Regions from separate parts of the Streptomyces sp. NPDC107765 genome, predicted to be linked through region 1. Evidence: predicted binding sites of a transcription regulator. Region 1 holds the regulator's gene; the other holds the start of a gene.
The links. The regulator HrcA, encoded in region 1, represses chaperone genes, less so after heat shock. The targets are predictions, from matches to a motif close to TTNGCACTCNGNNNNNCNGAGTGCNAA.

Region 1 (14,658 bases):
GGTCGTGGCGCGCAGCACCACCGCCTCGGGACCGCCCTCCCGGGCCAGTTCGAGTCCGGCCTCGACGAGGGCGTTACGGAGATCGCCGTGGCGGTAGGTGGTCCGCTTCGTCCTGCCGCTCTCCGCCGCCATTACCCCTCCAACGTGGACGTCCATGGGGACGCCCCTCCGGTGTGGACATCAGAGGGGGCATCCAATGTGGACAGCATCCACTTAGCTCGTCTAGGCTTCCGCATGATCGAACGGGGGCCGCGGATCGCCGCGTTCCCCATTTGTGGACATCGTACACATGGGCAGTTCCGGGCCCGCAATCAAGGGGGAGCCTCGCATGCGCAAGGTCATCGCATCGCTCTACATCACGCTCGACGGGGTCGTGGAGAACCCGGCCTGGACGGCCCCGTTCTTCGACGAGGAAGCCGCCGCGTTCGCCCGCGGCCAGCTCTTCGCCGCCGACGCCCTCCTGCTGGGCCGGGTGACCTACCAGGGATTCGCCGCCGCCTGGCCGTCGATGACCGACGAGGACGGTTTCGCCGAGCGGATGAACGCCCTGCCCAAGTACGTCGCCACCACGACGCTCGACACACCGGAGTGGAACGCCACCTTCCTCACCGGCGACCTCGCCACCGCCGTCGCCGGACTGAAGCAGCAGGACGGCCAGGACCTGCTCGTCTACGGCAGCGGCGGGCTCGTCAACACCCTCCTGGCGCACGACCTGATCGACGAACTCCGCCTGTGGACGCACCCGGTCGTCGAAGGCACCGGCAAGCGCCTGTTCACCGAGAGCTCCCCGAAGAAGACACTCCGGCCGCTCGGTACCACCACCTTCCGCAGCGGCGCGCAGGTCCTCACGTACGCTCCCGCCACCGCCCCCGCTGCGGCCCGCTGACGGCCGGTCACGACCAGGAGAACCCCATGGGCAAGATCACCCACTTCGTGCACCAGTCACTGGACGGCTACATCGAAGGCCCCGACGGCGCCTTCGACTGGCCCCTCATGGGCCCCGACCTCTCCGCCCACTCACTCCAACTGACCACCGAGGCCGACCAGTTCCTGTACGGCCGCAAGGTCTGGGACATGATGTCCGGCTTCTGGCCCCGGGCGGAGGAGTACTCCACCGACGCGCACGACCTGGCCTTCGCCCCCGTATGGCGCAGCGCACCGAAGATCGTCGTCTCCTCGACGCTGGAGAAGGCCGACTGGAACACCCGCGTGATCGGCACGAACGTCATCGAGGAACTCACCGCCCTCAAGCGGAGCGGGGCCCGCCTGCTGCTGTTCGGCGGCTCGGACCTCGCCGGCTTCCTCACCCGGCACGGGCTGATCGACGAGTACCAGATCTTCGTCCACCCGGTCGTGCTGGGCGGCGGCCGGCCCGTCTTCAGCACGCCGCAGGAGCGGATGAGCCTGAGCCTTGTCGAATCCAGGACCTTCGACTCCCAGGTGGTCCTGCTGCGCCACCGGCCGGCGAACCTGCCGTCCTGACACACCCCGAGCGAACCCTACGCACCCCGGCAGAAGAACGGAGACCGTCACATGACCGACGCCGTCAAGGGCCCCGCCAGCTACTTCCCCTCCATCGAGAAGAAGTACGGCCGCCCGATAGCCGAATGGAAGGAGCTCATCCGCGCCGCGCCGCCGGCCAAGCACGGGGAACTCGTCACCTGGCTCAAGACCGAGCACGGCCTCGGCCACGGCCACGCCAACGCCCTGGTGGCCCACACCCTCGCCGAGGACAGCGGCAAGTGAGCCGCTGAGGGCGGGCGGGGCTCAGCTCCAGCGTCCCGTACGGCCCAGCAGGAGAGCGGTGGCCGCGGTGCCGGCCGTGGAGGTGCGCAGGACGGTCCGGCCCAGGCGGTACGGCTTGGCGCCGGCCTCCGCGAAGAGGGCCAGCTCCTCCGGGGAGACACCGCCCTCGGGCCCCACGACCAGCACGATCCGGCCGGTGGCCGGGAGTTCCGCGGTGGCGAGCGGGGTGCTGCCCTCCTCATGGAGCACGGCCGCGAAGTCGGCGTCGGCGAGCAGGGCGGCCACCTGCTTGGTGGACAGCGGGTCCGCGACCTCCGGGAAGATCAGCCGGCGGGACTGCTTGCCCGCCTCACGGGCCGTGGCCCGCCACTTGCCCAGCGCCTTGGCGGCCCGTTCGCCCTTCCACTGGGTGACGCAACGCGCCGCCGGCCAGGGCACGACGGCATCCACCCCGGTCTCGGTCATGGTCTCGACGGCCAGCTCGCCCCGGTCGCCCTTGGGGAGCGCCTGGACGACCGTGATGGTCGGGTCCGGCGCCTCCTCGGTGCGCAGTTCGGCGACCGCGACGGTCAGCCGGTCCTTGCCCTCGGCGGCGGCCACCGTGCCGTGGGCGCCGGTGCCCTGACCGTCCGTCAGTACGACCTCCTCGCCGACCCGCAGCCGGCGCACCGACACCGCGTGCCGGCCCTCCGGCCCGTCGACGGTGACCGTGCCGCCCGCCCGTACGTGCGCGAGCGACTCGACGAGGAACACGGGCGCGGTCATGCGGTGCCCCCGGCAGCCGGTGAGTCGCCGGATTCCGCGCTTCCGGCCCAGGTGTCCGCAGTCCCGGTCCCGGTGCGGCTCAACCCGGCGCGCGCCGCGTCGAGTTCGGCCGTGAGGACCTCGACCAGCCGGGCGGCCGGCATCTCCCGGGCCAGCCGGTGCCCCTGCCCCGCCCACAGGTTCAGGCCCTGGGCGTCGCCGGCCTTGGCGGCCGCCTTGCGCACCGTGGAGGTGAGGTAGTGCACGGCGGGGTAGGCGGCCGGTGCGTACGGGCCGTGCTCCCGCAGGAAACGGTTCACCAGGCCGCGGGCCGGCCGCCCGGAGAACGCCCGGGTCAGCTCGGTGTGGGTGAAGAGGGGGTTGGTCAGCGCCTGCTTGTGCAGCGGGTTGGCGCCCGACTCCGGGGTGGCGAGGAAGGCGGTGCCGAGCTGCGCCATGGTCGCCCCGGCGGCCAGCACCGCCGCGATCTGCGCCCCGCGCATCAGCCCGCCCGCGGCGATCACCGGGATCTGCACGGCCTCCCGGACCTGCCCGAGCAGCGCCAGCAGGCCCAGCCCCGCGCCGGTCCCGTCGGCGTGCGGGTCGTCGCGGTGGGTGCCCTGGTGGCCGCCCGCCTCCACGCCCTGCACACAGACGGCGTCCGCACCCGACCACTGCGCGGCCTGTGCCTCGGCCGCCGTGGTGGCCGTGACGATGGTGTACGTGCCCACCCTGGCGAAGGCGTCGAGGACCGCGCGCGAGGGGCAGCCGAAGGTGAACGACACCACCGGCACCGGGTCCTCGCGCAGGATCGCGAGCTTGGCCTCGTAGCCGTCGTCGGTGGGCCCTTCGGTGTCGCCGAGCTCGGTCTCGTACCAGGTGGCCTCGCCGGCGAGCTGTTCGCGGTACGCCTCGACGGCGGAGTGGTCGGCGAGCGACGGCTGCGGCATGAAGAGGTTGACGCCGAACGGCCGGTCGGTCAGCGACCGCAGCTGTTTGATCTCTTGGTACATGCCGTCGGCGGTTTTGTAGCCGGCGGCGAGGAAGCCGAGACCGCCGGCGCCGCAGACGGCGGCGGCCAGTTCGGGTCCCGAGCCGCCGCCCGCCATGGGGGCCTGCACGATCGGACAGCGGCAGAGATCGGTCAGTGCGCTGGGCATGACCACATCGTGTCACGGGACGCCCCGGCACCCCGCATCAGGGGCTCGGCGGGGGGACGGGGCCGGGGCCGGGGCCCGTAGGGGGTGATCGAACAGATCCCCTAGGGGATGCGAGGCCCCCCTGCGGGGCCACAACGTCGAGGTGCCGGGCGGGTATTCCGTATCCCGCCCGGCACCTCACGCTCTGACGCGTTCCTGCTCGCGTACGGCCTGCCGCCCGCTCACGCGTGGCCGGCCGCCGACCGCCTACCGCCCGTTGAACGCGTCCTTCAGGCGCGAGAACAGCCCCTGCTGACCCGGCTGGAACTGGCCCGTCGGGCGTTCCTCGCCGCGCAGCTTGGCGAGCCGCCGCAGCAGCTCCTCCTGCTCCGGGTCGAGCTTGGTCGGCGTCTGGACCTCGACGTGGACGATCAGGTCGCCCCGGCCGTTGCCGCGCAGATGGGTCACACCGCGCTGGTGCAGCGGGATCGACTGGCCGGACTGCGTACCGGGCCGGACATCGATCTCCTCCACCCCGTCCAGCGTCTCCAGCGGGCATTTCGTGCCCAGCGACGCCGCTGTCATCGGGATGGTGACCGTGCAGTGCAGATCGTCGCCGCGCCGCTGGAAGACCGGGTGCGGCAGCTCGTGGATCTCGACGTAGAGATCGCCGGCCGGGCCGCCGCCGGGGCCGACCTCGCCCTCGCCGGCGAGCTGGATCCGGGTGCCGTTGTCGACACCGGCCGGGATCTTGACGGTCAGCGTGCGGCGGGAGCGGATCCGGCCGTCGCCCGCGCACTCCGGGCACGGCGTCGGCACGACCGTGCCGAAGCCCTGGCACTGCGGGCACGGGCGGGACGTCATGACCTGGCCCAGGAAGGACCGGGTGACCTGCGAGACCTCACCGCGGCCGCGGCACATGTCACAGGTCTGCGCCGAGGTGCCGGGGGCGGCGCCCTCGCCGCTGCAGGTCGTGCAGACCACGGCGGTGTCGACCTGGATGTCCTTGGTCGTGCCGAAGGCCGCCTCGTTCAGCTCGATGTCGAGCCGGATCATGGCGTCCTGGCCGCGACGGGTGCGCGAGCGCGGACCGCGCTGCGACGCCGTGCCGAAGAACGCGTCCATGATGTCGGAGAAGTTGCCGAAGCCGGCCCCGAAGCCGCCCGCGCCACCGCCGCCGGCCTGCGAGAGCGGGTCGCCGCCCAGGTCGTAGACCTGCTTTTTCTGCGGATCCGACAGGACCTCGTAAGCGGCGTTGATCTCCTTGAACCGCTCCTGGGTCTTCGGGTCCGGGTTCACGTCCGGGTGCAGCTCGCGCGCCAGCCGACGGAAGGCCTTCTTGATCTGGTCCTGCGAGGCGTCACGGCTGATGCCGAGGACCGAGTAGTAATCCGTGGCCACTTACGACTCCGCGAGGATTTGTCCGACGTAACGTGCCACTGCGCGTACCGCTCCCATCGTTCCGGGGTAGTCCATGCGGGTCGGTCCGACCACGCCGAGTTTGGCGACTGCCTCGTCGCCCGAACCGTAGCCGACCGTGACGACCGATGTGGACGTCAGGCCTTCATGGGCATTCTCATGCCCGATACGTACGGTCATGCCCGAGTCCTTGGCTTCGCCGAGGAGCTTGAGCAGCACCACGTGCTCCTCCAGCGCCTCCAGCACGGGACGGATGGTCAGGGGGAAGTCGTGCCCGAAGCGCGTGAGATTGGCGGTGCCGCCGATCATCAGCCGCTCTTCGGTCTCTTCCACCAGAGTTTCCAGCAACACCGACAGCACTGTCGAGACCGTGCCGCGGTCGTCCTGCTCGAAGGACTCCGGGAGATCCTGCACCAACTGGGGCACATCCGCGAAACGGCGTCCCACGACCCGGCTGTTCAGCCGCGCCCGCAGGTCCGCCAGCGAGGTCTCGGAGAACGGCGTCTGGCAGTCGATGAGCCGCTGCTCGACCCGTCCGGTGTCGGTGATCAGGACGAGCATCAGCCGGGCCGGGGCCAGCGCCAGCAGCTCGACGTGCCGGACCGTGGACCGCGTCAGGGACGGGTACTGCACGACCGCGACCTGCCGGGTCAGCTGCGCCAGCAGCCGGACCGTGCGCCCCACCACGTCGTCGAGGTCGACCGCGCCGTCGAGGAAGTTCTGGATCGCCCGCCGCTCGGGGCTGGACAGCGGCTTCACGCCGGCCAGCTTGTCGACGAAGAGGCGGTAGCCCTTGTCCGTCGGGATCCGCCCGGCGCTGGTGTGCGGCTGGGCGATGAAGCCCTCTTCCTCCAGGGCCGCCATGTCGTTGCGGACCGTCGCCGGGGACACCCCGAGCTGATGGCGCTCCGTGAGTGCCTTGGAGCCGACCGGCTCCTCCGTCCCGACGTAGTCCTGGACGATGGCGCGCAGCACTTCGAGCCTGCGTTCACTGAGCATCCCGCGCACCTCCAGCCGGCAGTCGCCGTCTCGTTGCTCTCCTGGCACTCACCCGGGCCGAGTGCCAGACCCTGAGCCAGTGTACGGCCGGGTAGCACGACCACGGCAAGGGTGGCCGCGCGGAGCACGCACCCGATGACCTTCTTCGGGCGATCTGCCGGGCAACGCTATCGCGATGGAGCTAGCGTCTCGGTATGCGCACAGCTTGGGAAGAGGCCGGGTGGGAACGGCTCGGTGACGGTGTCGCCAGGCGCCGTATGCCGGGCTGGGACGAGACCGTGGGGGTGATCGCCGGGTCGGCCGGGGTCATGATCGTCGACACCGGCGCGACCCTGCGCGACGGCGCGGACCTGCGCCGGTCGATCCGCGGTGTGCTGGGCCGGGAAGTGACGCATGTCGCGCTCACCCATCCGCACTTCGATCATGTGCTGGGCACCGCCGCCTTCGCCGGGGTCGCGGTGTTCGGCGCGGCCGGTCTCGCCGAGTTGTTCCGCCGTGACAAGGACGCGCTGCGGCACGACGCCGTCCGGCACGGCGTCGACCGGGACGCGGCCGCGGAGGCCGCCGACCTGCTGGTCGTGCCGCACCACCCCGTCCACGGCCAGCTGACCGTCGAGCTCGGCGACCGGCAGGTGCTGCTCGCCAACGTCGGGCCCGGCCACACCGCCCACGACCTGGCCGTCCTGGTGCCGGGCCGGCACGGCGAGGCGGAGATCGTCTTCTGCGGCGACCTGGTCGAGGAGTCCGGCGAACCGAGCGCCGGCCCCGACGCGCTGCCCCGGCAGTGGCCCGCCGCGCTGGACCGGCTGCTGGCCCTCGGCGGCGACGACGCGCGGTACGTACCCGGCCACGGCGCCGTGGTGGACGCCGCCTTCGTCCGCGCCCAGCGGGACGCCCTGGCCGCCCGCTACGGCGTTCCGCCGTCGTCCTGACCGGACCCCCGCTCGTTTCCGGGTGGGACCGGAGGGAACCGGATAGAAAAGGGCCCATGCAGAGCAAGCGCTACAGCCCCGACCTCACCCCGCCCTGGAAGAAGCAGCGGCCCGCGCCGGAGGTCCCGGCCGAGCCCGATCTCGTCGTCGAGGAGGTCGCGACGGGCTTCTGCGGTGCGGTGATCCGCTGTGAGAAGACCGCCGAGGGCCCGGCGGTCACGCTGGAGGACCGCTTCGGCAAACACCGGGTCTTCCCGATGGTCCCGCGCGGCTTCCTCCTGGAGGGCAAGGTCGTCACGCTCGTCCGGCCGCAGAACCGGCCGGCCCCGAGCGGCCCGGCCCGTACGGCATCGGGTTCACTCGCCGTCCCCGGCGCCCGCGCCCGGGTCGCGCGCGCCGGGCGCATTTACGTGGAGGGGCGGCACGACGCCGAACTCGTCGAGCGGGTCTGGGGCGACGATCTGCGCATCGAGGGCGTCGTCGTGGAGTACCTGGAGGGCATCGACGACCTCCCGGCGATCGTAGGCGGCTTCGCACCCGGGCCGGACGCCCGGCTGGGGGTACTGGTGGACCACCTCGTACCGGGCTCGAAGGAGTCGCGCATCGCGGCGGAGGTGACGGGCGAGCATGTGCTCGTGGTCGGCCATCCGTACATCGACGTGTGGGAGGCGGTGAAGCCGTCCTCGGTGGGGATTCCGGCCTGGCCGTCCGTGCCGCGCGGGCAGGACTGGAAGACGGGCGTGTGCCGGGCGCTGGGCTGGCCGGAGAACACCGGCGCGGCGTGGCAGCGGATCCTGTCGTGCGTGCGGTCCTACAAGGACCTGGAGCCGCAACTCCTGGGGCGGGTGGAGGAGTTGATCGACTTTGTTACGGTCGGCGGTGCCGTTTGATGGCGGGGAGGGTGCCGAATTCGGTGGTGTCGAGTGTGATGCCGAGGATGTCGAGGCGGAGGGGCGTGCCGAAGGGAACGGTGCGCCGCACCTCGTACTCGGCGTCCTCGCCCGCGCCGTATGGCTCCGTGAGCAGTACGCAGCGGGCGTCGTACGGGTCCACGATCAGGTACGCGGGGATGCTCCCGGCCGCGTAGACGGAACGCTTCAGCCCGTAGTCGCGGTCGGCGCTGCGCACGGAGACCACCTCCAGCAGCAGCGCCACGTCCGATGCCGGTACGAGCCATCCGGAGCGGTCATCCCCTCCGCGCTCGAAGACCACGAGGTCGGGCCGGGGCTTGCTCAGTTCTCCGTCGATCGAAATGTGCTGCGTGGCGAATGCATGCCAGCCGCCACGCGGAATCTGGTCCGCCACGTCAGAAACGATGAGGTTGTGGACGATGTCCTCCCCACCCGAGAGCACGATCTCGCGGCGCAGCAGCTCCGCCTTGAACCCCTCCGGAGGCTCGAACTCCGCGAAGTACTCCTCGATGCCTTGATCGCGCACTGCGACAACCGCCCAACTTCCGCTGCCTGCCGAGGGGTTGTCGACAGCCTAGGAGCGGGCGCGATCCGGCAAACGGATCCCGAGAGGTGGTCACCCCGTCGAGTGATGATCAGTCCACCAGATCCCGCACCACCGCGTCGGCCAGCAGCCGCCCCCGGAGTGTCAGAACGGCCCGGCCGGCCGCGTACGGCCCGGTCTCCAGCAGCCCGTCCGCCAGCGCCCGCTCGGCCGCCCGGGCGCCCGCCGGGGCGAGCAGGTCCAGGGGGCAGCCGTCCGCGAGGCGGAGTTCCAGCAGGATGCGTTCCACCCGGCGGTCCTCGTCGGCGAGGATCTCGCGGCCCGCGCCCGGGGAGCGGCCCTCGCCCAGGGCCTGGGCGTACGCGCCGGGGTGCTTCACGTTCCACCAGCGGACGCCGCCGACGTGGCTGTGCGCCCCGGGGCCGGCGCCCCACCAGTCGGCGCCGGTCCAGTACAGCTCGTTGTGGCGGCAGCGGGCGGCTTCGGTGGTGGCCCAGTTGGAGACCTCGTACCAGGAGAAGCCGGCCGCGGTGAGCCGCTCCTCGGCGATGAGGTAGCGGTCGGCGTGCACGTCGTCGTCGGTCATCGGGACCTCGCCGCGGCGGATCCGGCGGGCCAGCTGGGTGCCCTCCTCGACGATCAGGGCGTAGGCGGAGATGTGGTCGGGGCCGGCGCCGAGCGCGGCGTCGAGCGAGGCCCGCCAGTCGTCGTCGGACTCGCCGGGGGTGCCGTAGATCAGGTCGAGGTTGACGTGCTCGAAACCGGCGGCGCGGGCCTCGCCGACGCAGGCCTGGGGGCGGCCGGGGGTGTGCGTACGGTCGAGGATCTTCAGGACGTGCTGCCGGGCGCTCTGCATGCCGAAGGAGACCCGGTTGTAGCCGGCCGCGCGCAGCTCGGAGAGGTAGCGCGGGTCGACGGAGTCGGGGTTGGCCTCGGTGGTGATCTCGGCGCCGGGTGCCAGGCCGAATTCCTCCCGGACGGCGGCGAGCATCCGGCCCAGGTCGGCGGCCGGGAGCAGGGTCGGCGTGCCGCCGCCGACGAAGACCGTCTCGACCGGGCGGGGGTCGTCGCCCAGCACCTTGCGGGCCAGCCGGATCTCCTCCACGACGGTGTCGGCGTAGTTGTCACGGGAGGCCAGTGCCCCGCCGGAGCCGCGCAGCTCGCTCGCGGTGTAGGTGTTGAAGTCGCAGTAGCCGCAGCGGGTGGCGCAGTACGGCACGTGCAGATAGAAGCCGAGGGGCCGGCCGGCCGCCGCCGCCAGCGCAGGACCGGGCAGCGCCCCGTCGTCGGGCATCGGCTCACCATCAGGCAGTGCGGAAGGCATGGGAACCATTGTCCGTCATCGCACCGACAACGCGGTGCGCGCGGGCGGCGGGAAGCCCGGCGTCCGCATGGCCCCGGGCTGCGCGGCCCCCGCCCGGGCGGTGCGGCCCGGGGGTGCCTCACGCCGGGCCGCCCGCCGCCTGGAGGACGAGCAGGGCCAGGTCGTCGTCGGGCGGGTCCGGGGCGAAGGCGTGCACGGTGGTGCGCAGGTGCTCGGCGAGGGCGGTGGCGCCCAGCCCGGCACCGGCGGCGAGGGCGGTGGCCAGGCCGTCCTCGTCGTCGAACAGCCGGTGGCCCGAGCGCCGCTCGGTGACCCCGTCGGTGACGCACAGCAGCGTCTCCCCCGGACGCAGGTCGAACGATTCGCTCACGTACGCCGCGTCCTCGACGACCCCCAGCAGCATCTGCGGTGCCGCGACCGTGCGGACCGTGCCGTCCGTGCCCAGCACCAGCGGCAGCGGGTGGCCGGCGCTGGCGAGGGTGCAGCGGGCGCCGCCGGCCCCGCCCGGGTACGGGACGATCTCGCCGTAGAGCAGGGAGAGGAAGCGGGCCTGTTCGCCCTCCTCGCGGATCTCCACGGGTGCCTCGGCCCCGGCGCCGGCCGCCGCGACCGCCGCGGCGACCGCCGCGACCGAGTCCGCGGCCTCCCGGGCCATGGTCTTGTTGAGCCGGTCGAGCACCGCGGCGACGCCGAAGCCGTCCCGGGCCAGCAGCCGCAGCACCGGCCGGGCCAGCCCGGTCACCGCGGCCGCCTCCGGGCCGCTGCCGCAGACGTCGCCGAGCGCGAAGCACCAGCGGCCGTCGCCGGCGTTGAAGAGGTCCCAGAAGTCGCCGCCCGCCCAGGCGCCCTCGCGCGGCTCGTAGACCACCGCGGACGCCACGCCGGGCACCTGCGCCCGGCCCCGGGGCAGCAGCCGGCGCTGCAGGACCTGGCTGATGCGCTCCTGGCGGCTGTAGGCGCGGGCGGTGGCCACCGCGCGGGCGACCCGGCGGCCCAGGTCCTCGATCAGCCCGACGACCTCGTCGGGGAAGCGCGGCAGGCCGCCGCGGCCGAGCAGCAGCGTGCCGAGCCGGCGGCCACCGGCGACCAGGGGGCAGGCGAGGGCGGCACCGCCCGGCTCGTCGCCGTCGGGGCGGTCACCGCCCGGGAGGGCGTAGGCCGGCAGGGCGTGACCCGGCACGTCCGGCGGAGCCTGACCCGGCAGCTCCGGCCGGCCGTGCCCGCCCAGGGGATCGCCGCCCGGGTGCACGCCGTCCGGGTCGTGGGCCGGGTGCTCGTGGTCCTGGTCCTCGCCGTCCGGGTCGTGCGGCCAGGGCCAGGGGACGGCGGCGGGTGCGGCGCCCGGCGGGACGTCGCCCCAGAAGTCCGGCGCCTGTTTTTCCAGAGTGGCGCGCAGGGTGTCGATGCGGCTCTCGGAGCTGTGCCAGACGCGGGCCAGCCGCTGTTCGTCGCCGCCGGTCGCGATGCCCCGGCCGGGGGCGCCGCCGTCGCCGTCGTGCAGCCACACCGCGCACCAGTCGGCGAGCCGCGGCACGATCAGCTGAGCGGCGAGCGCGGCGACCTGATCGGCGTCGAGCTGACCGGAGAGCAGGTCGGAGGCCTCGGCGAGGAAGGACAGCGCGCCGTTGTCGACCCGGTCGGCGTCGAGTTCCCGGCGGTCGGCGCGGCGGGGTGCCGGGGCGAGGAGTTCGGCGGCCCGCAGCCCGCGCTGGAGCACCTCGTCGGCGTACGCGGCCGCTGCGTCGTCGTACGCGGCCGGGCCGGCGGCGTCGTACGGGCCCGCGGGGCCGTCGGGGGCGTGCGCGTGCGGGGTGCCGTACGGCGCTCCCTCAGGGCGCGCCCCCTCGTTGTGCGCCCCCTCGTACCGCGCCCCCTCGTACGGCCTCTCGTCGTACGCGGTCTCCGGCAGCGGGCGGGCGGCGACCTCCGGGGCCGGCAGCGGGAGCCGGAACCACACGGTCTTCAGGTCGCGGCGATAGGTGATGCCCCAGGATTCGGCGACCGCGCTGATCAGCTGGAGGCCGTGGCCGCCGCTGTCGTTCCGGGCGGTCTCGTCGCGGGCGCGGATCGGCTGGGTGGGGTGGCGGTCGGAGACCTCGATGACGACGGCGGGCGCGGGGGCGTCGTCCGGGTCCGGCCCGGCGCCCGGGTCCGGTTCCGCGGCGGGGTCCAGCCGGCAGCTCAGCTCGATGGTGGTGCCCGCGTGCACCACCGCGTTCGTCACCAACTCGCTGACCAGCAGAACCGCTTCGTCAGTGAGCCGGTCGGTGAACCGCTCGGTGCCGGGCAGCCGCCGGTCCGCCCACTCGGCGAAGGCGGACCGGACGAACCGCCGGGCGGCGACCGCGGCCTGCGGGTCCCCGGGCAGACCGGCCCGCCGGGTGCGGGCGGCGGGGAGCCCGGGGCCGGCCGTCGTCGCGCGCGTCGCCCTGACGTCGTCCCGTGGAGACGAAGTTGTCGTCCTCATTGAGCAACTCCCGAACAGCTCCGCTGCAGCGCCGGATGCGCCACCGACAGAGTGACAGAAAGGGCGCAGTCATAAGCAGTGAGTCACGGAAGTGGGCGGTCGAAGCAGCCAATTGGGCTGACACGCCGGAGGAGTTGGCCGAACGGGGCGGCGGGGCGGTCACGGCGCCGGGGTGTCGCGCCGGAATGCCGCGGCGCGCGGCAGTAGCGGTGCGGGGCAGGCCCGGCGGCCCACCCCGCACGCTCACCCAAGGACGGTGCGGCGGGCGGTCACGACTCCCGCGTCCCCGCGTACATGTCGTCCAGCAGGTCCTTGAACGCCCGCTCCACCACCGGCCGCTTGATCTTGAGGCTCGGGGTCACCTCACCGTGCTCGATGTCCAGGTCGCGCGGCAGCAGCCGGAACTTGCGGATCTGCTGCCAGCGCTGCAGCCCCTCGTTGACCCGCTCGACATAGCCGTCGATCAGCTCGCGGACCTGGTCGGTCGCGACGACCTCGGCGTACGTCTTGCCGGCCAGGCCGTGTTCCGCGGCCCAGCCCATGATCGTCGGCTCGTCGAGGGCGATCAGCGCGGTGCAGAAGTTCCGGTTGGCACCGTGCACCAGGACGTTGGAGACGAACGGACAGACCGCCTTGAACTGGCCCTCCACCTCGGCCGGTGCGATGTACTTGCCGCCCGAGGTCTTGATCAGGTCCTTCTTGCGGTCGGTGATCCGCAGATAGCCGTCCGGGGAGAGCTCGCCGATGTCGCCGGTGTGGAACCAGCCGTCCTCCTCCAGGACCTCGGCGGTCTTCTCCGGCAGGCCGTGGTAGCCCTGCATGATGCCGGGGCCGCGCAGCAGGATCTCGCCGTCCTCGGCGATCCGGACCTCGGTGCCGGGCAGCGGCTTGCCGACCGTGCCGGTGCGGTACGCCTCGCCGGGGTTGACGAAGCTGGCCGCACTGGACTCCGTCAGGCCGTAGCCCTCCAGGATGTGGATGCCGGCGCCGGAGAAGAAGTAGCCGATCTCCGGGGAGAGCGCGGCCGAGCCGGAGACCGCGGCGCGCAGCCGGCCGCCGAACGCGTCGCGCAGCTTGGCGTAGACGAGGGCGTCGGCGATCTTGTGCTTGGCGCCGAGCGCGAACGGCACGGAGGCGTTGCCGGTGCGCCGGAAGTTGTCCTGCGAGGTCTTGGCGTACTCGCGGGCCACCCCGGCCGCCCACTGGAAGATCTTGTACTTGGCCCCGCCGCCCGCGCGCGCCTTGGCCGCGACGCCGTTGTAGACCTTCTCGAAGATCCGCGGGACGGCGGCCATGTAGGTGGGCCGGACGACCGGCAGATTCTCGATGATCTTGTCGACCCGGCCGTCCACCGCGATCACATGCCCGACCGAGATCTGCCCGGCGGTCAGCACCTTCCCGAAGACGTGCGCCAGCGGCAGCCAGAGGTACTGCACGTCCTCCTCGGCGACCATTCCGGTGGCCTGGATCGCGCGGGCCATGTACGCCCAGCAGTCGTGCGGCAGCCGTACGCCCTTGGGCCGGCCGGTGGTGCCGGAGGTGTAGATCAGCGTCGCCAGCTGGTCGGCGCGCAGCCCGGCGACCCGCTCCTTGACGCACTCCGGGTGCTTCTCCAGATAGGCGTGACCGCGCTTCTCCAGGTCCGCGAGGCTGAGCACCCACCCCTCGGGGTCATCGGGGGACGCCTCGGCGGCGGCCGCGTCGATGACGACGACATGCGCCAGGTCGGGCAGCTCGGCGCGGCGCTCCCGGGCCTTGGCGAGCTGGCCGGCGTCCTCGGCGATCAGCACCCGGCTGCCGGAGTCGGCCAGGATGTACGCGGTCTCCTCGGCGTTGGTGCTGGGGTAGACCGTGGTGGTGGCGGCGCCGGAGCACAGCACCCCGAGGTCGGCGAGGATCCACTCCACGCGGGTGTTGGCGGCCAGCGCGACCCGCTCCTCGGGCCGTACGCCCAGTGCGATCAGCCCGGCGGCCACGGCGTAGACCCGGTCGGCGGCCTCGGCCCAGCTGATCGCCTTCCAGTCGTCCGGCCCCTGGCCGGCGACAGCGGGGACGGGATAGCGATAGGCCTCGATGTCGGGAGTGGCCGCGACCCGCTCCAGGAAGAGGTGAGCCACCGAAGGCGGCCGGTTTTCGATCAGCGTGTGGGTGTCCGTCACGGCGTCCTCCGGGGCCCGCTTCATTGCTGGTGACTCGCGAGTAACCTTTGAGCAGAGATCAGACTAGAGCGCGTTGCGCCGACGCGTAAGGGGCTACGACCGACTGGTTCGCGATGTGACCAGTGCGATAGGTGTACGTAGCACGCGCATCGCCCGATTGCGAGCCGCGCCGATCGCCCCCACGAGACCACACCCGGCGCCCCCGGCTGCCGCCCTCGCGGAACGCCACGCTCCGCATTCATCCCGATGAGGGCTCCGCGGCTGATGAGGGGCC
Region 2 (14,658 bases), on a different contig from region 1:
GCCTCCGCCTGGGACCTGTCCGCGGACTCCTCGCTCCCGGTCACCGAACCGCACGTCCCGGCGGAGACCACCGAGGACGACGGCCACCACGGCCACGGCCACGGCCAGGGCCATGGTCACGGCCACGGCCACAGCCATGACCACGTCCACGAGCTGAGCAAGCAGAACCTCTACTCGTGAGCCTGCTCGTCCTCCCTCGCCTGGACGGGGCGCCGGTCCGGAATGTCGGCCTCCGGACCGGCGACTTCTGAGGATCGGTGACAACCGCCGCCTCCCCGGACTCCGCGACCGCCGCGAGGTCTTACCCTGGTGCAGCACCGGGCGCGTGGGGAGGCGGCAGGCTGTGGACTGGTTCTGGTGGGTGTTCATCTTCTTCATGGCGGGCGGCTTCGCGAAGGTCGCGGACACCGCCCGTACGGCGCTGCGCACCCGCCACGAGCGCAAGATGGAGCGGCTGGCGACCGCCCGTCAGGAACGGCAGGCGCTGGAGGCCGCCCATAAGCCGCCGGAGCCGGTGTGCGGCTGCACCCACCACCTCGCGAAGCATGACAAAAAGGGCAAGTGTCATGAGCGGGTGGAGATCCCGGTCGCCTGGGACGCCGACCACAAGCCGGTCCAGTACGAGGCCGGCCAGTGCACCTGCCAGCAGTACGTCGGCCCGCAGCCGCTCTCCCAGATCTACGCCGAGGACCTCACCGACCTGGCCTGACCACCGGTCAGACCGCGTTGGCCGGCTGCCCCAGCAGCATCGTCGGCGCCCCCGCCACCCGGGTGAGGAAGATCGTGCAGGAAGTGCCGCCGCCACCCAGCTTCAGCTTCTTGCGCAGTTCCTCCGGCTCCACCGCGGAACCCCGCTTCTTGATCACCGCGACACCGACCCCGCGCTCCCGCAGCAGCGCCTTGAGCCGCTTGACGTTGAACGGCAGCACATCGGTGATCGCGTAGGCGGTGGCGAAGGGGGTCGGGCGCAGCGTGTCGGCGGTGACGTAGGCGATCGTCGGGTCGATCAGCCGCCCGCCGAGCCCGGCGGCGACCTCCGCGACGAGGTGGGCGCGGATCACGGCACCGTCCGGCTCGTACAGATAACGGCCCACCGGACCGGGCTCCGGATCCGGCAGACCGGCCCCGAGCAGCGAGTCCCCACCGGGCAGCAGCGTGGCCCGACGCCCACCGGCCACCGGCGCATCGCCTCGGCCGCGCACCGGCCCGTCGCCCCCGCCGGCCACCGGCTCGTCGTCCCCGTCGACCACCGGCGCGCCTGCCCTGCCGTGCACCGGCTCCTGGCCCCCGCCGGGCACCGGCTCGTCACCCCCGCCGGCTACCGGCTTGTCGCCCCCGCCGGGCCGGGCGAACCACACCACCGCCTCCTTCACCTCGCCCCCGTAGGAGATCCACTCCGTCTCGGCGTCCTCGGGCAGCGCCTCGTGCGGCACCCCCGGAGCGATCTTCAGCGCCGCGAACGGGGCGGTACGGGCCGCCTCGACGGCCCAGGACAGCGGCGGCGAGTACGCCTCCGGATCGAAGATCCGGCCCCCGCGTGCCTTGGTGCGGCGCGCCGGGTCGACGAACACCGCGTCGTACCCGGTGGTGTCCACCTCCGTCACGTCCGCGCAGCGCACCTCGATCAGTTCCGCGAGCCCCAGTGCCTCGGCGTTCGCCCGTGCCGCCGCGCAAGCCAGCGGGTCCCGGTCGACGGCCAGCACCCGGATCCCGGCCCGCGCCAGGGCCAGCGCGTCCCCGCCGATCCCGCAGCACAGATCGGCCAGCGTCCGTACGCCGAGCCCGGCCAGCCGTGCCGCGCGGTGCGCGGCGACCGAGGCGCGGGTGGACTGCTCGACCCCGTTCGGCGTGAAGTACATCCGCTGCGCGTCGGCCCCGAACTTCACGGCCGCCCGCTGCCGGAGCCGCGCCTGGGTGAGCGCGGCGGAAACGAGCGGTGCGGCATGGTCCCGCCGCAGCCGGGTGGCTGCCGCCAGCTCGTCGGCGGGGTCGTGGTCCCGCAACTCCCACAGCAGGGCTTGCCCCTTCGGGGCGAGGAGAGCAGCGAAGTCGTCGAGGGCCTGGTCGTCCGTCACGGAACCATTGTCTCCTTCCCCCACGTACCCGTCTGTCCCGCCGTTCCGCTGCGCTTTGCGGCGCCTCCCACGTACCTGGCTTTCCCGCCGCGGTTGTCGGTCGCCGTTGCGCTTTGCGGCGCCCCCGCACGTAGCTTTCTGCGGCGCCGCGGTTGTTTCTCGCCGTTGCGCCTGCGGCGGGCTGGGTGGGTGTCGGGTGCGGTGACGGGCCTGCGGGGCCGGTTGTGTGGACTGCTGACGCTTTACGTCCACACAACCGGCCCCTCCGGCCCGTCCCCTCCCGTTGCGGGAGAAGGAATGCGGTGCGTGGGGGCGGGCGTTGAGGCATGCAAGGGGGCTTGGGAACCCCTACGGGATGGTCGAACAGAACCCGTAAGGGTCGCGAGGGCCCCCTGCTGGGCCTCAACCCAACGGGACGGGGGAGGTATTCCCGACACCACCCCACCCACGCCACCCACCCAACCCCACGATGCGAGGTACAGCCAGAACGACGACGCCCACCCCCACCGGCCTCCCACCCCCCACCAACGGGAGGGGACAGACCGGAGGACGAAGTCTGTAGGGCTGTCACCGCACCCGACACACAAACGCCCGCCGCCAGGCGCAACGGCGAACAACACCCGCGCCGGGACGGCCAGGTACGTACGCGGCGCCGCAAAGCGCAACGGCGAGCAGCCCCGCGGCGGGACGGCCAAGTACGTGGGAGGAGAAAAGTCACCGCACCGGCTCGCGCCGCTTCTGGGCGTGGTCGCTGATGCGTAGCAGTACCGCCACCATCACCCAGTTCGCGACCAGCGACGAGCCGCCCTTGGCGAGGAAGGGGAGTGCCTTGCCCGTGAGGGGGATGAGGCCGGTGACGCCGCCGGAGACGACGAAGACCTGGAGCAGCAGCGCGCCGGCGAGGCCGACCGCGAGGAGTTTGCTGAAGGGGTCGCGGGCGGTCAGCCCCACCCGCAGGCCACGCTGGGCGAGCAGGACGTAGAGCATCAGGACGGCCATCACCCCGGCGAGGCCCAGTTCCTCGCCGACTGTGGTGAGGATGAAGTCGCTGTTGCCGGCGAAGCCGATCAGCTCGGGGTGGCCCTGGCCCAGCCCGGTGCCGCTGATGCCGCCGCTGCCGAAGCTGAACAGTGCCTGGGCGAGCTGGTCGGACATGTACTCTGCCCTGCCCTGTTTGGTGAACGCGCGCATGGGGTCCAGCCAGGCGGTGACCCGGCCGTGCACATGCGGTTCCAGTGAGCCGACGACGGCCGCACCGACGATGGCCATCAGCAGACCGCACACCACCCAGCTGGTGCGGCCGGTGGCCATGTAGAGCATGATCACGAAGACGCCGAAGAAGATCAGCGAGGTGCCCAGGTCGCGTTCGAAGATCAGCACCAGCAGGCTGATCACCCAGATCGTGAAGATCGGGCCGAGCTGCCGCCCCGGGGGCAGCTGCATGCCCATGACGCGGCGGCCGGCCAGCGCCAGGGCGTCGCGGTTGACGGTGAGGTAGCCGGCGAAGAACACCGAGATCATGATCTTGACGAACTCGCCGGGCTGGAGTGACAGCGGCCCGAGCAGGATCCACCGCTTCGCGCCGTACATGTCCGCCCCGAAGAAGGCCGGCGCCATCAGGAGCACCAGCGCCACCACCATCGTCAGATAGATGTAGCGCTGCAGAATGCGGTGGTCACGCAGCACCAGCAGGATGACGATGCAGACCGCCACCCCGATCACCGTCCACACCAGCTGCCCGCTGGCCGCCTCGGCGATCTTCGGATGGCGGGTCTGGGCGTACGTGACGTCCAGGCGGTGCAGCAGGACCAGGCCGATCCCGGTCAGCAGCGTCGCGAGCGGCAGGATCAGCGGGTCGGCGCGCGGGGCGAAGCGGCGCAGGACCAGGTGCGGGACCAGCGCCACGAAGAGCATGCTGACCGCGAAGCCGGGCAGTCCGCCGGGCAGCCGGCCGGTCATGGACAGGCCGGTGTACGCGTAGCCGAAGACGGCGATCGCGACGACGAGGGCGAGCAGCCGGGCCTCGGTCCTCCGGCGGTTCGGTGCCTGGGCGAGCGCGGCGAACGTCATGGTGCGTTCGGCATCGCTCTCCGGCTCCCCGGCCGCCCGGGAAGCGCTGGTCAGTCCACGCACGGGTTCCTCCGCCATCGATGGTCAGGGCCGCCGGCCCGGAACCGGTCGCATGTGTCGCACACGTCGCACACGCCCCACTGCGTCGTATGCGTGGTGCGCATCCACGTCGCAAGCGGGGAGACGTCGTACGCGTCGCGCGCACGGTTCACCGGCTCGGCAGTCGGGGAGGTAGACGAAGTAGCCGGTGGCGTGGTTGCGAGGGAAGGCGAAGGTGTGTCCGATTTGGCAGGGATCCCCGCCGCCCGTCCCCCTGGTGCGGGGCTGCGGTCAACCCGCGTCACACGATGCACCCCCGCCGCGCTGGCACTCCGCTTGACCGAGTGCTAACCGCGTCATAGTCTCGGCGTTGGCACTCTCCGAGGGGGAGTGCCAGACACACAGCGACGGGCAGGTCCGGCACCCGCGACGACGGATCCACCTGGTCGCCACCTCAGACAGTTAACCCCGTGAGATCTCCGAAGGGGGAGGTCGGATCGTGACGACCGCCAGCTCCAAGGTTGCCATCAAGCCGCTCGAGGACCGCATTGTGGTCCAGCCGCTCGACGCCGAGCAGACCACGGCTTCGGGCCTGGTCATTCCGGACACCGCCAAGGAGAAGCCCCAGGAGGGCGTCGTCCTGGCCGTGGGCCCGGGCCGCTTCGAGGACGGCAAGCGCGTCGAGCTCGACGTCACCGTTGGCGACGTCGTGCTTTACAGCAAGTACGGCGGCACCGAGGTGAAGTACAACAACGAGGAGTACCTCGTTCTCTCGGCTCGCGACGTTCTCGCGATCGTCGAGAAGTAAGTCACCCAGATTTGCCGTGATCTGCGCCCCTGGTTCCCGCGTCTAAACAACCCGGGGCAGGGGCGCAGTTCCGTTTGAGACAGCGGTCCCCACTGCGTGCCGAGGATCGCAATGAGAGGACTTGAAGCAACCCATGGCGAAGATCCTGAAGTTCGACGAGGACGCTCGTCGCGCCCTTGAGCGCGGCGTCAACAAGCTTGCCGACACGGTCAAGGTGACGATCGGCCCCAAGGGCCGCAACGTCGTCATCGACAAGAAGTTCGGCGCCCCGACCATCACCAACGACGGTGTCACCATCGCCCGTGAGGTCGAGGTCGACGACCCGTACGAGAACCTGGGCGCCCAGCTCGTCAAGGAGGTGGCGACCAAGACCAACGACATCGCGGGTGACGGCACCACCACCGCCACCGTGCTGGCCCAGGCGCTGGTCCGCGAGGGCCTCCGCAACGTCGCCGCGGGCGCTTCCCCGGCCGCCCTGAAGAAGGGCATCGACGCCGCCGTCAAGGCCGTGTCCGAGGAGCTCCTCGCGACCGCCCGGCCGATCGACGACAAGACCGACATCGCCGCCGTGGCCGGCCTGTCCGCGCAGGACAAGCAGGTCGGCGAGCTCATCGCCGAGGCGATGGACAAGGTCGGCAAGGACGGTGTGATCACCGTCGAGGAGTCCAACACCTTCGGCCTGGAGCTCGACTTCACCGAGGGCATGGCCTTCGACAAGGGCTACCTCTCGCCGTACATGGTCACCGACCAGGAGCGTATGGAGGCCGTCCTCGAGGACCCGTACATCCTGATCCACCAGGGCAAGATCGCCTCGATCCAGGACCTGCTGCCGCTGCTGGAGAAGGTCATCCAGGCGGGTGGCTCCAAGCCGCTGCTGATCATCGCCGAGGACGTCGAGGGCGAGGCCCTGTCGACCCTGGTCGTCAACAAGATCCGCGGCACCTTCAACGCGGTGGCCGTCAAGGCCCCCGGCTTCGGCGACCGCCGCAAGGCGATGCTCGGCGACATGGCCACCCTCACCGGTGCCACCGTCATCGCCGAAGAGGTCGGCCTCAAGCTCGACCAGGCCGGTCTGGACGTGCTGGGCTCCGCCCGCCGCGTGACCGTCACCAAGGACGACACCACCATCGTCGACGGCGGTGGCAAGGCCGAGGACGTCGCCGGCCGCGTCGCCCAGATCAAGGCCGAGATCGAGACCACCGACTCCGACTGGGACCGCGAGAAGCTCCAGGAGCGCCTCGCCAAGCTCGCCGGCGGCGTGTGCGTCATCCGTGTGGGTGCGGCCACCGAGGTCGAGCTCAAGGAGAAGAAGCACCGTCTGGAGGACGCCATCTCCGCGACCCGCGCCGCGGTCGAGGAGGGCATCGTCTCCGGTGGTGGCTCCGCGCTGGTCCACGCCGCCAAGGTGCTGGACGGCTCCCTCGGCAAGGAGGGCGACGAGGCCACCGGTGTCGCCGTCGTCCGCCGCGCCGTCGTCGAGCCGCTGCGCTGGATCGCGGAGAACGCCGGCCTCGAGGGCTACGTCATCACCGCGAAGGTCGCCGAGCAGGACAAGGGCAACGGCTTCAACGCCGCCACCGGCGAGTACGGCGACCTGGTCAAGGCCGGCGTCATCGACCCGGTGAAGGTCACCCGCTCCGCCCTGGAGAACGCCGCCTCCATCGCCTCGCTGCTCCTGACGACCGAGACCCTGGTCGTCGAGAAGCCCGCCGAGGACGAGTCCGCCGAGGCCGGTCACGGCCACGGCCACGCGCACTGACGCACCGTACGGGCCGGGGGCGGCACCCCGCCGCCCCTCGCTGACCTACGGAACCCGGTCCCGCTTCGGCGGGGCCGGGTTCCGTGGTTTCGGGGGGCTTGGTGGGCTCGGTGGGCTTGGTGTTCGGGGCCTTATGGCTCGGGATGGGCGGTGGTTCCAGCTCGTTCCAGCTCGTTCCAGGTGGCTCAGGTGGCCCAGGTGGTCCAGGTGGTTTCAGGTGGTTCCATCGGGCGGGCGGTCAGGCCGAGTGGTGCAGGTGCTCGGGGTGGACCGGGTCGGTGAACGGGAGGCCGTGGGCATAGCGTTCGAGGGCGTCCAGGGCGTGGTCGGCCAGGCGGTGGAGCTCGGTGCCGAGGGAGCCGGCGACGTGCGGGGTGAGCAGCACGTTCGGCAGGTCGTACAACGGCGAGCCGGGGGGCGGGAGTTCGGGGTCGGTGACGTCCAGGACCGCGTTGAGGCGCCCGGTGAGCAGCTCGGGCAGCAGGGCCGTCTCGTCGACGAGTGAGCCGCGGGCGGTGTTGATCAGCGTCGCCCCGTCGGGCATCAGGGCCAGTTCCCGTACGCCGAGCATATGGCGGGTCGCGGGCAGCTGCGGGGCGTGCACGGTGACCACGTCGCTGTCCGCGCACAGCGTGTCCAGCGGCACCGGCCGGGCGCCCAGACGGGCGGCCTCGGCGGCGTCGACGTACGGGTCGTGCAGCAGCACGCGCAGGTCGAAGGGGCGCAGCAGTTCGATGACGCGGCGTCCGATGCGGGAGGCGCCGATGACACCGACGGTGCGGTGGTAGTTGCCGGCGCCGGCGAGCTCCCGCTGCCAGTCGTGCGGGCCGCGCAGGGCGCGGTAACGGTGCGCGGAGTGCAGCACCCGCTTGTTGGCGAGCAGGATCGCCGCGAGCGTGTACTCGGCGACGGGCAGTGCGTTGGCGGCGGCGGCCGAGGTGACCGCGAGGCCGCGTTCCCAGCAGGCGTCGGTGATGTGGTGTTTGACCGAGCCGGCGGCGTGGATGACGGCACGCAGGCGGGGCGCCGCGTCCAGCACGCGGGCGGTGAGCGGCGGCGCGCCCCAGCAGGTGAGCAGGACCTCGGCGTCGGCGAGGGCGGCGGCGACCGCGGGAGGCGGGTCGGCCAGTTCGTGCGCGACGAGGCGGGGGTCGGTGCGGGCGAGCGCCGCGAGGCGGGTGCGGTGGCGGGCGTCGAACAGCCGGTCGGCGATGCCGGGACCCATCGACAGCAACAACACGGGCCGCACGAACGGCGTTCCCGCAGGCCCGCCCGGATTGTCAGTGGAGGGGTGCATGGTGATGAACGCTGCTCCTTCGCCGTTCCGCTGCGCTTTGCTGTGCCTCCCACGTAGCTGGCTGTCCCGCCGCGGGGCTTCTCGCCGTTGCGCTTTGCGGCGCCGCGCACGTACCTGGCCGTCCCGGCGCGGCTTGCTCTCCGTTGCGCGCTTTGCGGCGCCGCGTACGTAGCTGGCTGTCCCGCCGCGGGTGTTGTTCGCCGTTGCGCCTGGCGGCGGGCGTTTGTGTGTCGGGTGCGGTGACAGCCCTACAGACTTCGTCCTCCGGTCTGTCCCCTCCCGTTGGTGGGGGTGGAAGGCCGGTGGGGGTCGGCGTCGTCGTCTTGGGTGTAGCTCGCGTCGCGGGGTGGGGTGGGGTGAAGCGGGTGTGGGGAATACCTTCCCCGTCCCGTTGGGTTGAGGCCCAGCAGGGGGCCCTCGCGACCCTTACGGGTTCTGTTCGACCATCCCGTAGGGGTTCCCAAGCCCCCTTGCATGCCTCAACGCCCGCCCCCACGCACCGCATTCCCTTCCCACAACGGGAGGGGACGGGCCGGAGGGGCCGGTTGTGTGGACGTAAAGCGTCAGCAGTCCACACAACCGGCCCCGGAGGCCCGTCACCGCACCCGACACCCACCCAGCCCGCCGCAGGCGCAACGGCGACCAAGACCCGCGGCGGGACGGCCAAGTACGTACGCGGCGCCGCAAAGCGCAACGGCGAGCAACCCCCGCGGCGGGAAAGCCAGGTACGTGGGCGGAAAAAAGAGTCAGCGTGGCCCGTACTTGCGCCCCGTTCGCGACGTGAGGCCCCCCAGCACCCCCCGCGGCGCCAGCTTCACCGCGCCCATGAGGGCCTTGTAGCGGGGGTCGGGGATCGAGAGGGACTTGCCGCGCATGAGGTCCTTCATCGCCGCGTCGACCAGCTTGTCGGCGTCCAGCCACATCCAGCCGGGGATGTTGTCCGTGCCCATCCCGGCCCGCTGGTGGAACTCGGTCCGTACGAAGCCGGGGCACAGCGCCATCAGGCGCACCCCGCTGCCCGCCAGGTCGCGCGCCGCGCCCTGCGTGAACTGCACCACCCACGCCTTGCTCGCGCCGTAGGTGCCGCGCGGCACGAACGCCGCCACCGACGCCACGTTGACGACCGCGCCGCGCCGCCGGTCCCGCATCCCGCGTACGCCGGCGGTGGTGAGCCGCAGCACCGCCTCGCAGTGCACCTTCAGCATCGTCAGCTCGTCGGCCATCGGGACTTCGAGGTACTCGCCCTTGTTGCCGAACCCGGCGTTGTTCACCAGCAGATCGACCGGGTGTTTGGCGTCCGAGAGCCGCGCCTCGACCGCCGCGATGCCGTCGTCCGTCGACAGGTCGGCGCTGAGCACCTCCGCCTCGATGCCGTGCCGGTCGTGCAACTCGGTGGCCTGCTCGCGCAGTCGCTTCTCGTCGCGGGCCACCAGCACCACGCTGTGGCCGTCGCTCGCCAGCCGCCGGGCGAACGCCGCGCCGATGCCCGCCGTCGCTCCCGTGATCAATGCAGTCGTCATACCGGCACGCTATCCGCCCGGAGCGCGCCACCGGAGCCCCAACCCCCCACCACCGGAGCCCCAGCTCCCCCCATTGGAGCCCCAACCCCCCACCCGCCGGTAGCTCCCGACGCTTCGGCCCGCCCGCGGGGCCCCCACCGGCCCGCGGGGTCCCACCGACCCGCGCGTCCCACCGGATCACCGGCCCGACCCGTGGGTCCCACCGGCTCACCGGTCTCCTGCGCGCTCCAGGTACTTCGCCACCTGCCGGCGGGTCTCCTCCGGGAGTGCCTCGCCCGCGTCCAGCAGTTGGGGCAGCAGCTCCCGCCGGCCGGTCAGGGCCCGGAACGCCGTCCGGACGGTCACCTCGTGGTCCGGGCGGTGCTCCCGTCGGACGCGGTCCCCGGCGCGGATCTGGCCCGGTTCGATCACCCGGAGGTACGCGCCGGGCACCGCGGCCCCGATGAACCGCTTCATCCAGCGGGGCTCCCCCATCCGCCCCTGGAACGTACGGCAGGGGACCCGCGGCGCCGACACCTCCAGCAGGACGTGGTGGCCGATCCGCCAGCGTTCGCCGATGCGGGCGTGGGTGACCTCGACCCCCCAGGTGGTGAGGTTCTCGCCGAAAAGCCCATTGGGCAGCGTGCGGCCCAGCTCGTGCTGCCAGACGTCCAGGTCCTCGCGGGCGTACGCGTACACGGCCTTGTCGTCGCCGCCGTGGTGGCGACGGTCGACCACCGCGTCACCGGTCAGCCCACTGCCCCCGACGCCCCTGGGCCCGGGGGAGCGGACCGTCACCGGGCCGTCCACGGGCCGTTTGAAGATGCCCGTGCCGGCCTCGACGGCGGCGTGCGCGTACGGGGTGTGGTGTCCCAAGTTCACGGTCAGCAGCTTCATACGGAGCTCCGATGCCCGGTCGTGGCGGCAGGATGCGGCCCTCACACCAGGGTGACCGCAATTCGTCCCGGCACGCCCCGCACACTCCGCGCGCCCCCGAGCTTCCGACGCACTCTCCGTGCACCCCGCGGTGATCACGGGCCCCCGGCCCCGCCCCCGTGCCTCCGCGCGTGCGCCCGGTGCCTCAAAGCAGCCAATCGATTTTTCCTGATCATCCCAAGACTCGCTTATGCTCGAACCATGATCGAGGCCCGTCACCTCCGCGTGCTGCGCGCCGTCGCCAGGACCGGCTCGTTCTCCGGCGCGGCGCGGGAGCTGGGCTGCACCCAGCCGGCCATCAGCCAGCAGATGAAGGCGCTGGAGCAGTCCGCCGGGACCCCGCTGCTGGTCCGGGCGGGCCGCGAGATGCGGCTGACGCAGGCCGGCGAGGCGCTCGTACGGCATGCGGTCGGCATCCTGGCCGGGCTGACCGCCGCCGAGGAGGAGGTCGCGGCCATCGCGGGTCTGCGGGCCGGGCGGGTGCGGCTGGTGTCGTTCCCCTCGGGCAGTTCGACGCTGGTGCCGACCGCCCTGGCGAAGATGCGCGCCGCCCACCCGGGCACCCGGGTCTCGCTGGTGGAGGCGGAGCCGCCGCGCTCGATCGAGATGCTGCGCAACGGCGACTGCGAGATCGCCCTGGCGTTCCGCTACCCGGAAGTGCGCGGGGCGGACCCGGCGGCCGGTGCGGAATGGGACGACCTGGTGGTGCGGCCGATCCTGGCGGACCGGCTGATCGGACTGGTCCCGGACGGCCACCGGCTGGCGAGGGCCGGCCGTGCGTGCTTCACCGACCTGGCCGACGAGCCGTGGATCGCGGGCTGCCCGCGCTGCCGCCGGCATCTGGTGGAGGTCTGCGAGAGCTTGGGTTTCACGCCCCGCATCGACTTCGCGACGGACGACTACCCGGCCGTGATCGGCCTGGTCGGGGCGGGGCTGGGGGTCGCCGCGCTGCCCGAGCTGACCCTTGCGTCGGTACGTCCCAAGGGAGCCACCGCGATCCGGATGGAGCCCGCCGTGCACCGGGAGATCGTCGCGCTCACCCTGCCGGACCTCGCACAGGTCCCGGCCGTCGAGGCCATGCTCGACCAGCTGGTCGACGCCGCGACCCACTGAGCGCCGCAGAACGAAAGCGGGCGGGCGGACGCCACCGGGCGGACGCGCGCGCCGGCCACCCGCGGGCGGGCCGATCCGCGGGACACCGACCCGACGCGCACGCCGAACGGCGGGCACGCCGCGGCTGCCCGCACGCCGAAACCGATCCCGACCCTGATCCCGAACCCGACCCCGATTCCCTCCCCGACCCCGCCGCCCCACCGCAGACAGGTCCCGCCACCGCACCGTGGGCACGACCTGACCCCCGCACGAACGATCCCCTCAGCGATCCCCTGCAGGAACGTTTCTTCCCGAGCTCCGCGCGTTCTTCTCCCTCAGTGGCCGGGCGCCCCCGGCCGGCCTGTCATCGAGTTGGCGGGGACCAGGCGGTGGCGGGCCCGGCCCATCAGTTCCTCGCGTTCGTCCTCGGTCAGGCCGCCCCACACCCCGTAGGGCTCACGGACGGCCAGTGCATGCGCCGCGCACTCGGCCCGCACGGGGCAGCGCATACATACCTCTTTCGCCGATGTCTCACGCGCGCTGCGAGCCGCTCCGCGCTCGCCCTCGGGGTGGAAGAAGAGTGAGCTGTCCACGCCGCGGCAGGCGGCCAGCAACTGCCAGTCCCAAAGATCTGCGTTCGGGCCCGGGAGGCGGGAGAAATCTGCCATTGCTTGTCCCCTCGAAGCGATGCGGATTCGGGCTCGGTGCTCACGACCGTACATCTACTGTCGAAGTAGATGTAAATATGACTCATTGCGAATCTAGTCATAGTCAACGCAAAAATGGAAGAAAGGGAGCCAAATAGGGCATAGGGTGCACGCGCGGATGCCGGTCGCCCGATGAGTCGTCTGCGTATCCGGCTCCTTACGGAGTGTGCTGAACTCGGTCGCCGAAGCCGTAACTCTTTCGGGTGACCGTCGTTGAGTGTGCGGAGGCGATTGGCAGAGGTAGCCCTCGGGCAGGTGTCCGAGGCGGCCGTCAATCGCACAGGTGACGATACGTACCAGCCTGGAGGCTCAAGGTGACGCGCATCAGCTGCGGAGGGCGGTCATGACATCCGTCCTCGTCTGCGACGACTCCCCGCTTGCCCGAGAGGCGCTCCGTCGGGCGGTTGCGACCGTGCCCGGCGTCGAGCGTGTGACGACCGCGGCCAACGGCGAGGAAGTCCTCCGCCGCTGGGGTGCCGATCGCTCGGACCTGATTCTGATGGACGTACGGATGCCCGGGCTCGGCGGTGTCGAGACCGTGCGCCGGCTGCTGTCCGCGGACCCGGGCGCCCGGATCATCATGCTCACGGTGGCCGAGGACCTCGACGGCGTCGCGCTCGCGGTCGCCGCCGGGGCCCGTGGCTATCTGCACAAGGACGCCTCGCGCGCCGAGCTGCGGGCGACGGTGACCCAGGCGCTCGCCGATCCGACGTGGCGGCTCGCACCGCGCCGGCTGCGGTCCGCCGAGATGGGTGCCGCGCCGACGCTCACCGCGCGCGAGATCCAGGTGCTGGAGGGCATGAGTCACGGCCGTTCGAACGCCGAGATCGGTCGTGAGCTCTTCCTGTCGGAAGACACGGTCAAGACGCACGCCCGGCGGCTGTTCAAGAAACTGGGCGCCTCCGACCGGGCCCATGCGGTGGCGCTCGGTTTCCGCTGGGGACTGGTCCGCTAAGGCGTCGTGACGTGCAGCGATGCGGGGGAATGGAGATCCCCGCCCGCCCTGTGGCGGGCGGGGCGGCATGGTGCCCCGCATGCCCCGGTCGCCGACGGCGGTCCGATTCGCCGCGCGGTGCCGCATCCTTGAGGTATGGAGTTCCTCGGGGACGGGCCGCTCGGGCACGAGGGGAGGGCGCGGGAGATGACTGCCGGCGCACCTGCCGCTCATAACGCTTCGGTGCACAACTACGGACCTGGTGCCGCGGACCGTGCGGCGCCAAGGCACCATGGACCGATGCGCGACGACGGGAAGCAGGAGATCGGCGATCTCGTCGCACGCGCCGTCGAGGGGGACCAGCGGGCCACCCATGACCTGCTGGCCCATGTGCATCCCCTCGCTCTGCGCTACTGCCGCACCCGGCTGTCCCGGCTGCCCGGTGATGCCCGGCACTTCGTCGAGGACCTCGCGCAGGAGGTGTGTGTCGCGGTGCTCTGCGCGCTGCCGCGCTACCGCGACACCGGCAAGCCCTTCGAGGCGTTCGTCTTCGCCATCGCCGGCCACAAGGTCGCCGATCTGCAGCGGGCCGCGATGCGCCACCCGGGCAGCACGGCGGTGCCGTCCGACGAGATGCCCGAGCAGCCCGACGACTCCCTCGGTCCCGAGGAGCGGGCGCTGCTGAGCAGCGATGCCGAGTGGGCCAAGAAGCTGCTGGCCAACCTTCCGGAGAACCAGCGCGAGCTGGTGCTGCTGCGGGTGGCGGTCGGGCTGACGGCCGAGGAGACCGGGCAGATGCTGGGGATGTCGCCCGGTGCCGTACGGGTCGCCCAGCACCGCGCGCTGAGCCGGCTGCGGGCGCTCGCCGAGCAGTAGCCCTCGGGTGACGTGAAGTCGCCGTAGGAAAGTACAAGTGACGAGGCCCTCATCGCTCGTGGAATGGGCCACCCCCGTAGGCCGTTAGCATGGGAGTCCGCGCTGAGGCAAGAGCATTGGGGAAGGTGTCATGAGTGACAACGTCGACGGTATGCCCGCCAAATTCGCCATGCTCGGGCTGACATACGACGACGTGCTGCTGTTGCCCGGCGCGTCGGAGGTGCTGCCCAACGCGGTGAGCACCGCGTCCCGGGTCTCGCGCAACGTCACGGTGAACATCCCGCTGCTCTCCGCGGCGATGGACAAGGTCACCGAGGCGCGGATGGCCATCGCCATGGCGCGGCAGGGCGGCGCGGGCGTGCTCCACCGCAATCTGTCCATCGAGGACCAGGCGAACCAGGTCGACCTGGTCAAGCGCTCCGAGTCCGGCATGGTCACCGACCCGATCACGGTCCGTCCGGACGCCGACCTCGCCGAGGCCGACGCGCTGTGCGCCAAGTTCCGCATCAGCGGTGTGCCGGTCACCGACGCCGCGGGCAAGCTGCTGGGCATCGTGACCAACCGCG

Region 2: groES (co-chaperone GroES) is a predicted target of HrcA. The motif match lies at 4,509-4,535, and genes of this name have one in related genera.

What each region holds. Positions count from the first base shown of each region.
Region 1 is NZ_JBVKBL010000008.1:354,198-368,855, forward strand. Features, by position in the region: gene ACZ7MX_RS21910 (TetR/AcrR family transcriptional regulator) at 1-156, opposite strand, end outside; gene ACZ7MX_RS21915 (dihydrofolate reductase family protein) at 329-886, shown strand; gene ACZ7MX_RS21920 (dihydrofolate reductase family protein) at 913-1,482, shown strand; gene ACZ7MX_RS21925 (DUF4287 domain-containing protein) at 1,534-1,746, shown strand; gene ACZ7MX_RS21930 (16S rRNA (uracil(1498)-N(3))-methyltransferase) at 1,768-2,511, opposite strand; gene ACZ7MX_RS21935 (nitronate monooxygenase) at 2,508-3,650, opposite strand; gene dnaJ (molecular chaperone DnaJ) at 3,897-5,030, opposite strand; gene hrcA (heat-inducible transcriptional repressor HrcA) at 5,031-6,047, opposite strand; gene ACZ7MX_RS21950 (MBL fold metallo-hydrolase) at 6,242-6,979, shown strand; gene ACZ7MX_RS21955 (DUF3097 domain-containing protein) at 7,036-7,869, shown strand; gene ACZ7MX_RS21960 (Uma2 family endonuclease) at 7,847-8,416, opposite strand; gene hemW (radical SAM family heme chaperone HemW) at 8,526-9,758, opposite strand; gene ACZ7MX_RS21970 (SpoIIE family protein phosphatase) at 9,877-12,225, opposite strand; gene ACZ7MX_RS21975 (AMP-dependent synthetase/ligase) at 12,495-14,384, opposite strand.
Region 2 is NZ_JBVKBL010000005.1:221,186-235,843, forward strand. Features, by position in the region: gene tsaD (tRNA (adenosine(37)-N6)-threonylcarbamoyltransferase complex transferase subunit TsaD) at 1-180, shown strand, start outside; gene ACZ7MX_RS15020 (hypothetical protein) at 344-709, shown strand; gene ACZ7MX_RS15025 (THUMP-like domain-containing protein) at 717-2,075, opposite strand; gene ACZ7MX_RS15030 (FtsW/RodA/SpoVE family cell cycle protein) at 2,790-4,145, opposite strand; gene groES (co-chaperone GroES) at 4,684-4,992, shown strand; gene groL (chaperonin GroEL) at 5,126-6,751, shown strand; gene ACZ7MX_RS15045 (hydroxyacid dehydrogenase) at 6,990-8,048, opposite strand; gene ACZ7MX_RS15050 (SDR family NAD(P)-dependent oxidoreductase) at 8,795-9,568, opposite strand; gene ACZ7MX_RS15055 (MOSC domain-containing protein) at 9,776-10,444, opposite strand; gene ACZ7MX_RS15060 (LysR family transcriptional regulator) at 10,685-11,596, shown strand; gene ACZ7MX_RS15065 (WhiB family transcriptional regulator) at 11,911-12,243, opposite strand; gene ACZ7MX_RS15070 (response regulator transcription factor) at 12,626-13,237, shown strand; gene ACZ7MX_RS15075 (sigma-70 family RNA polymerase sigma factor) at 13,517-14,092, shown strand; gene guaB (IMP dehydrogenase) at 14,223-14,658, shown strand, end outside.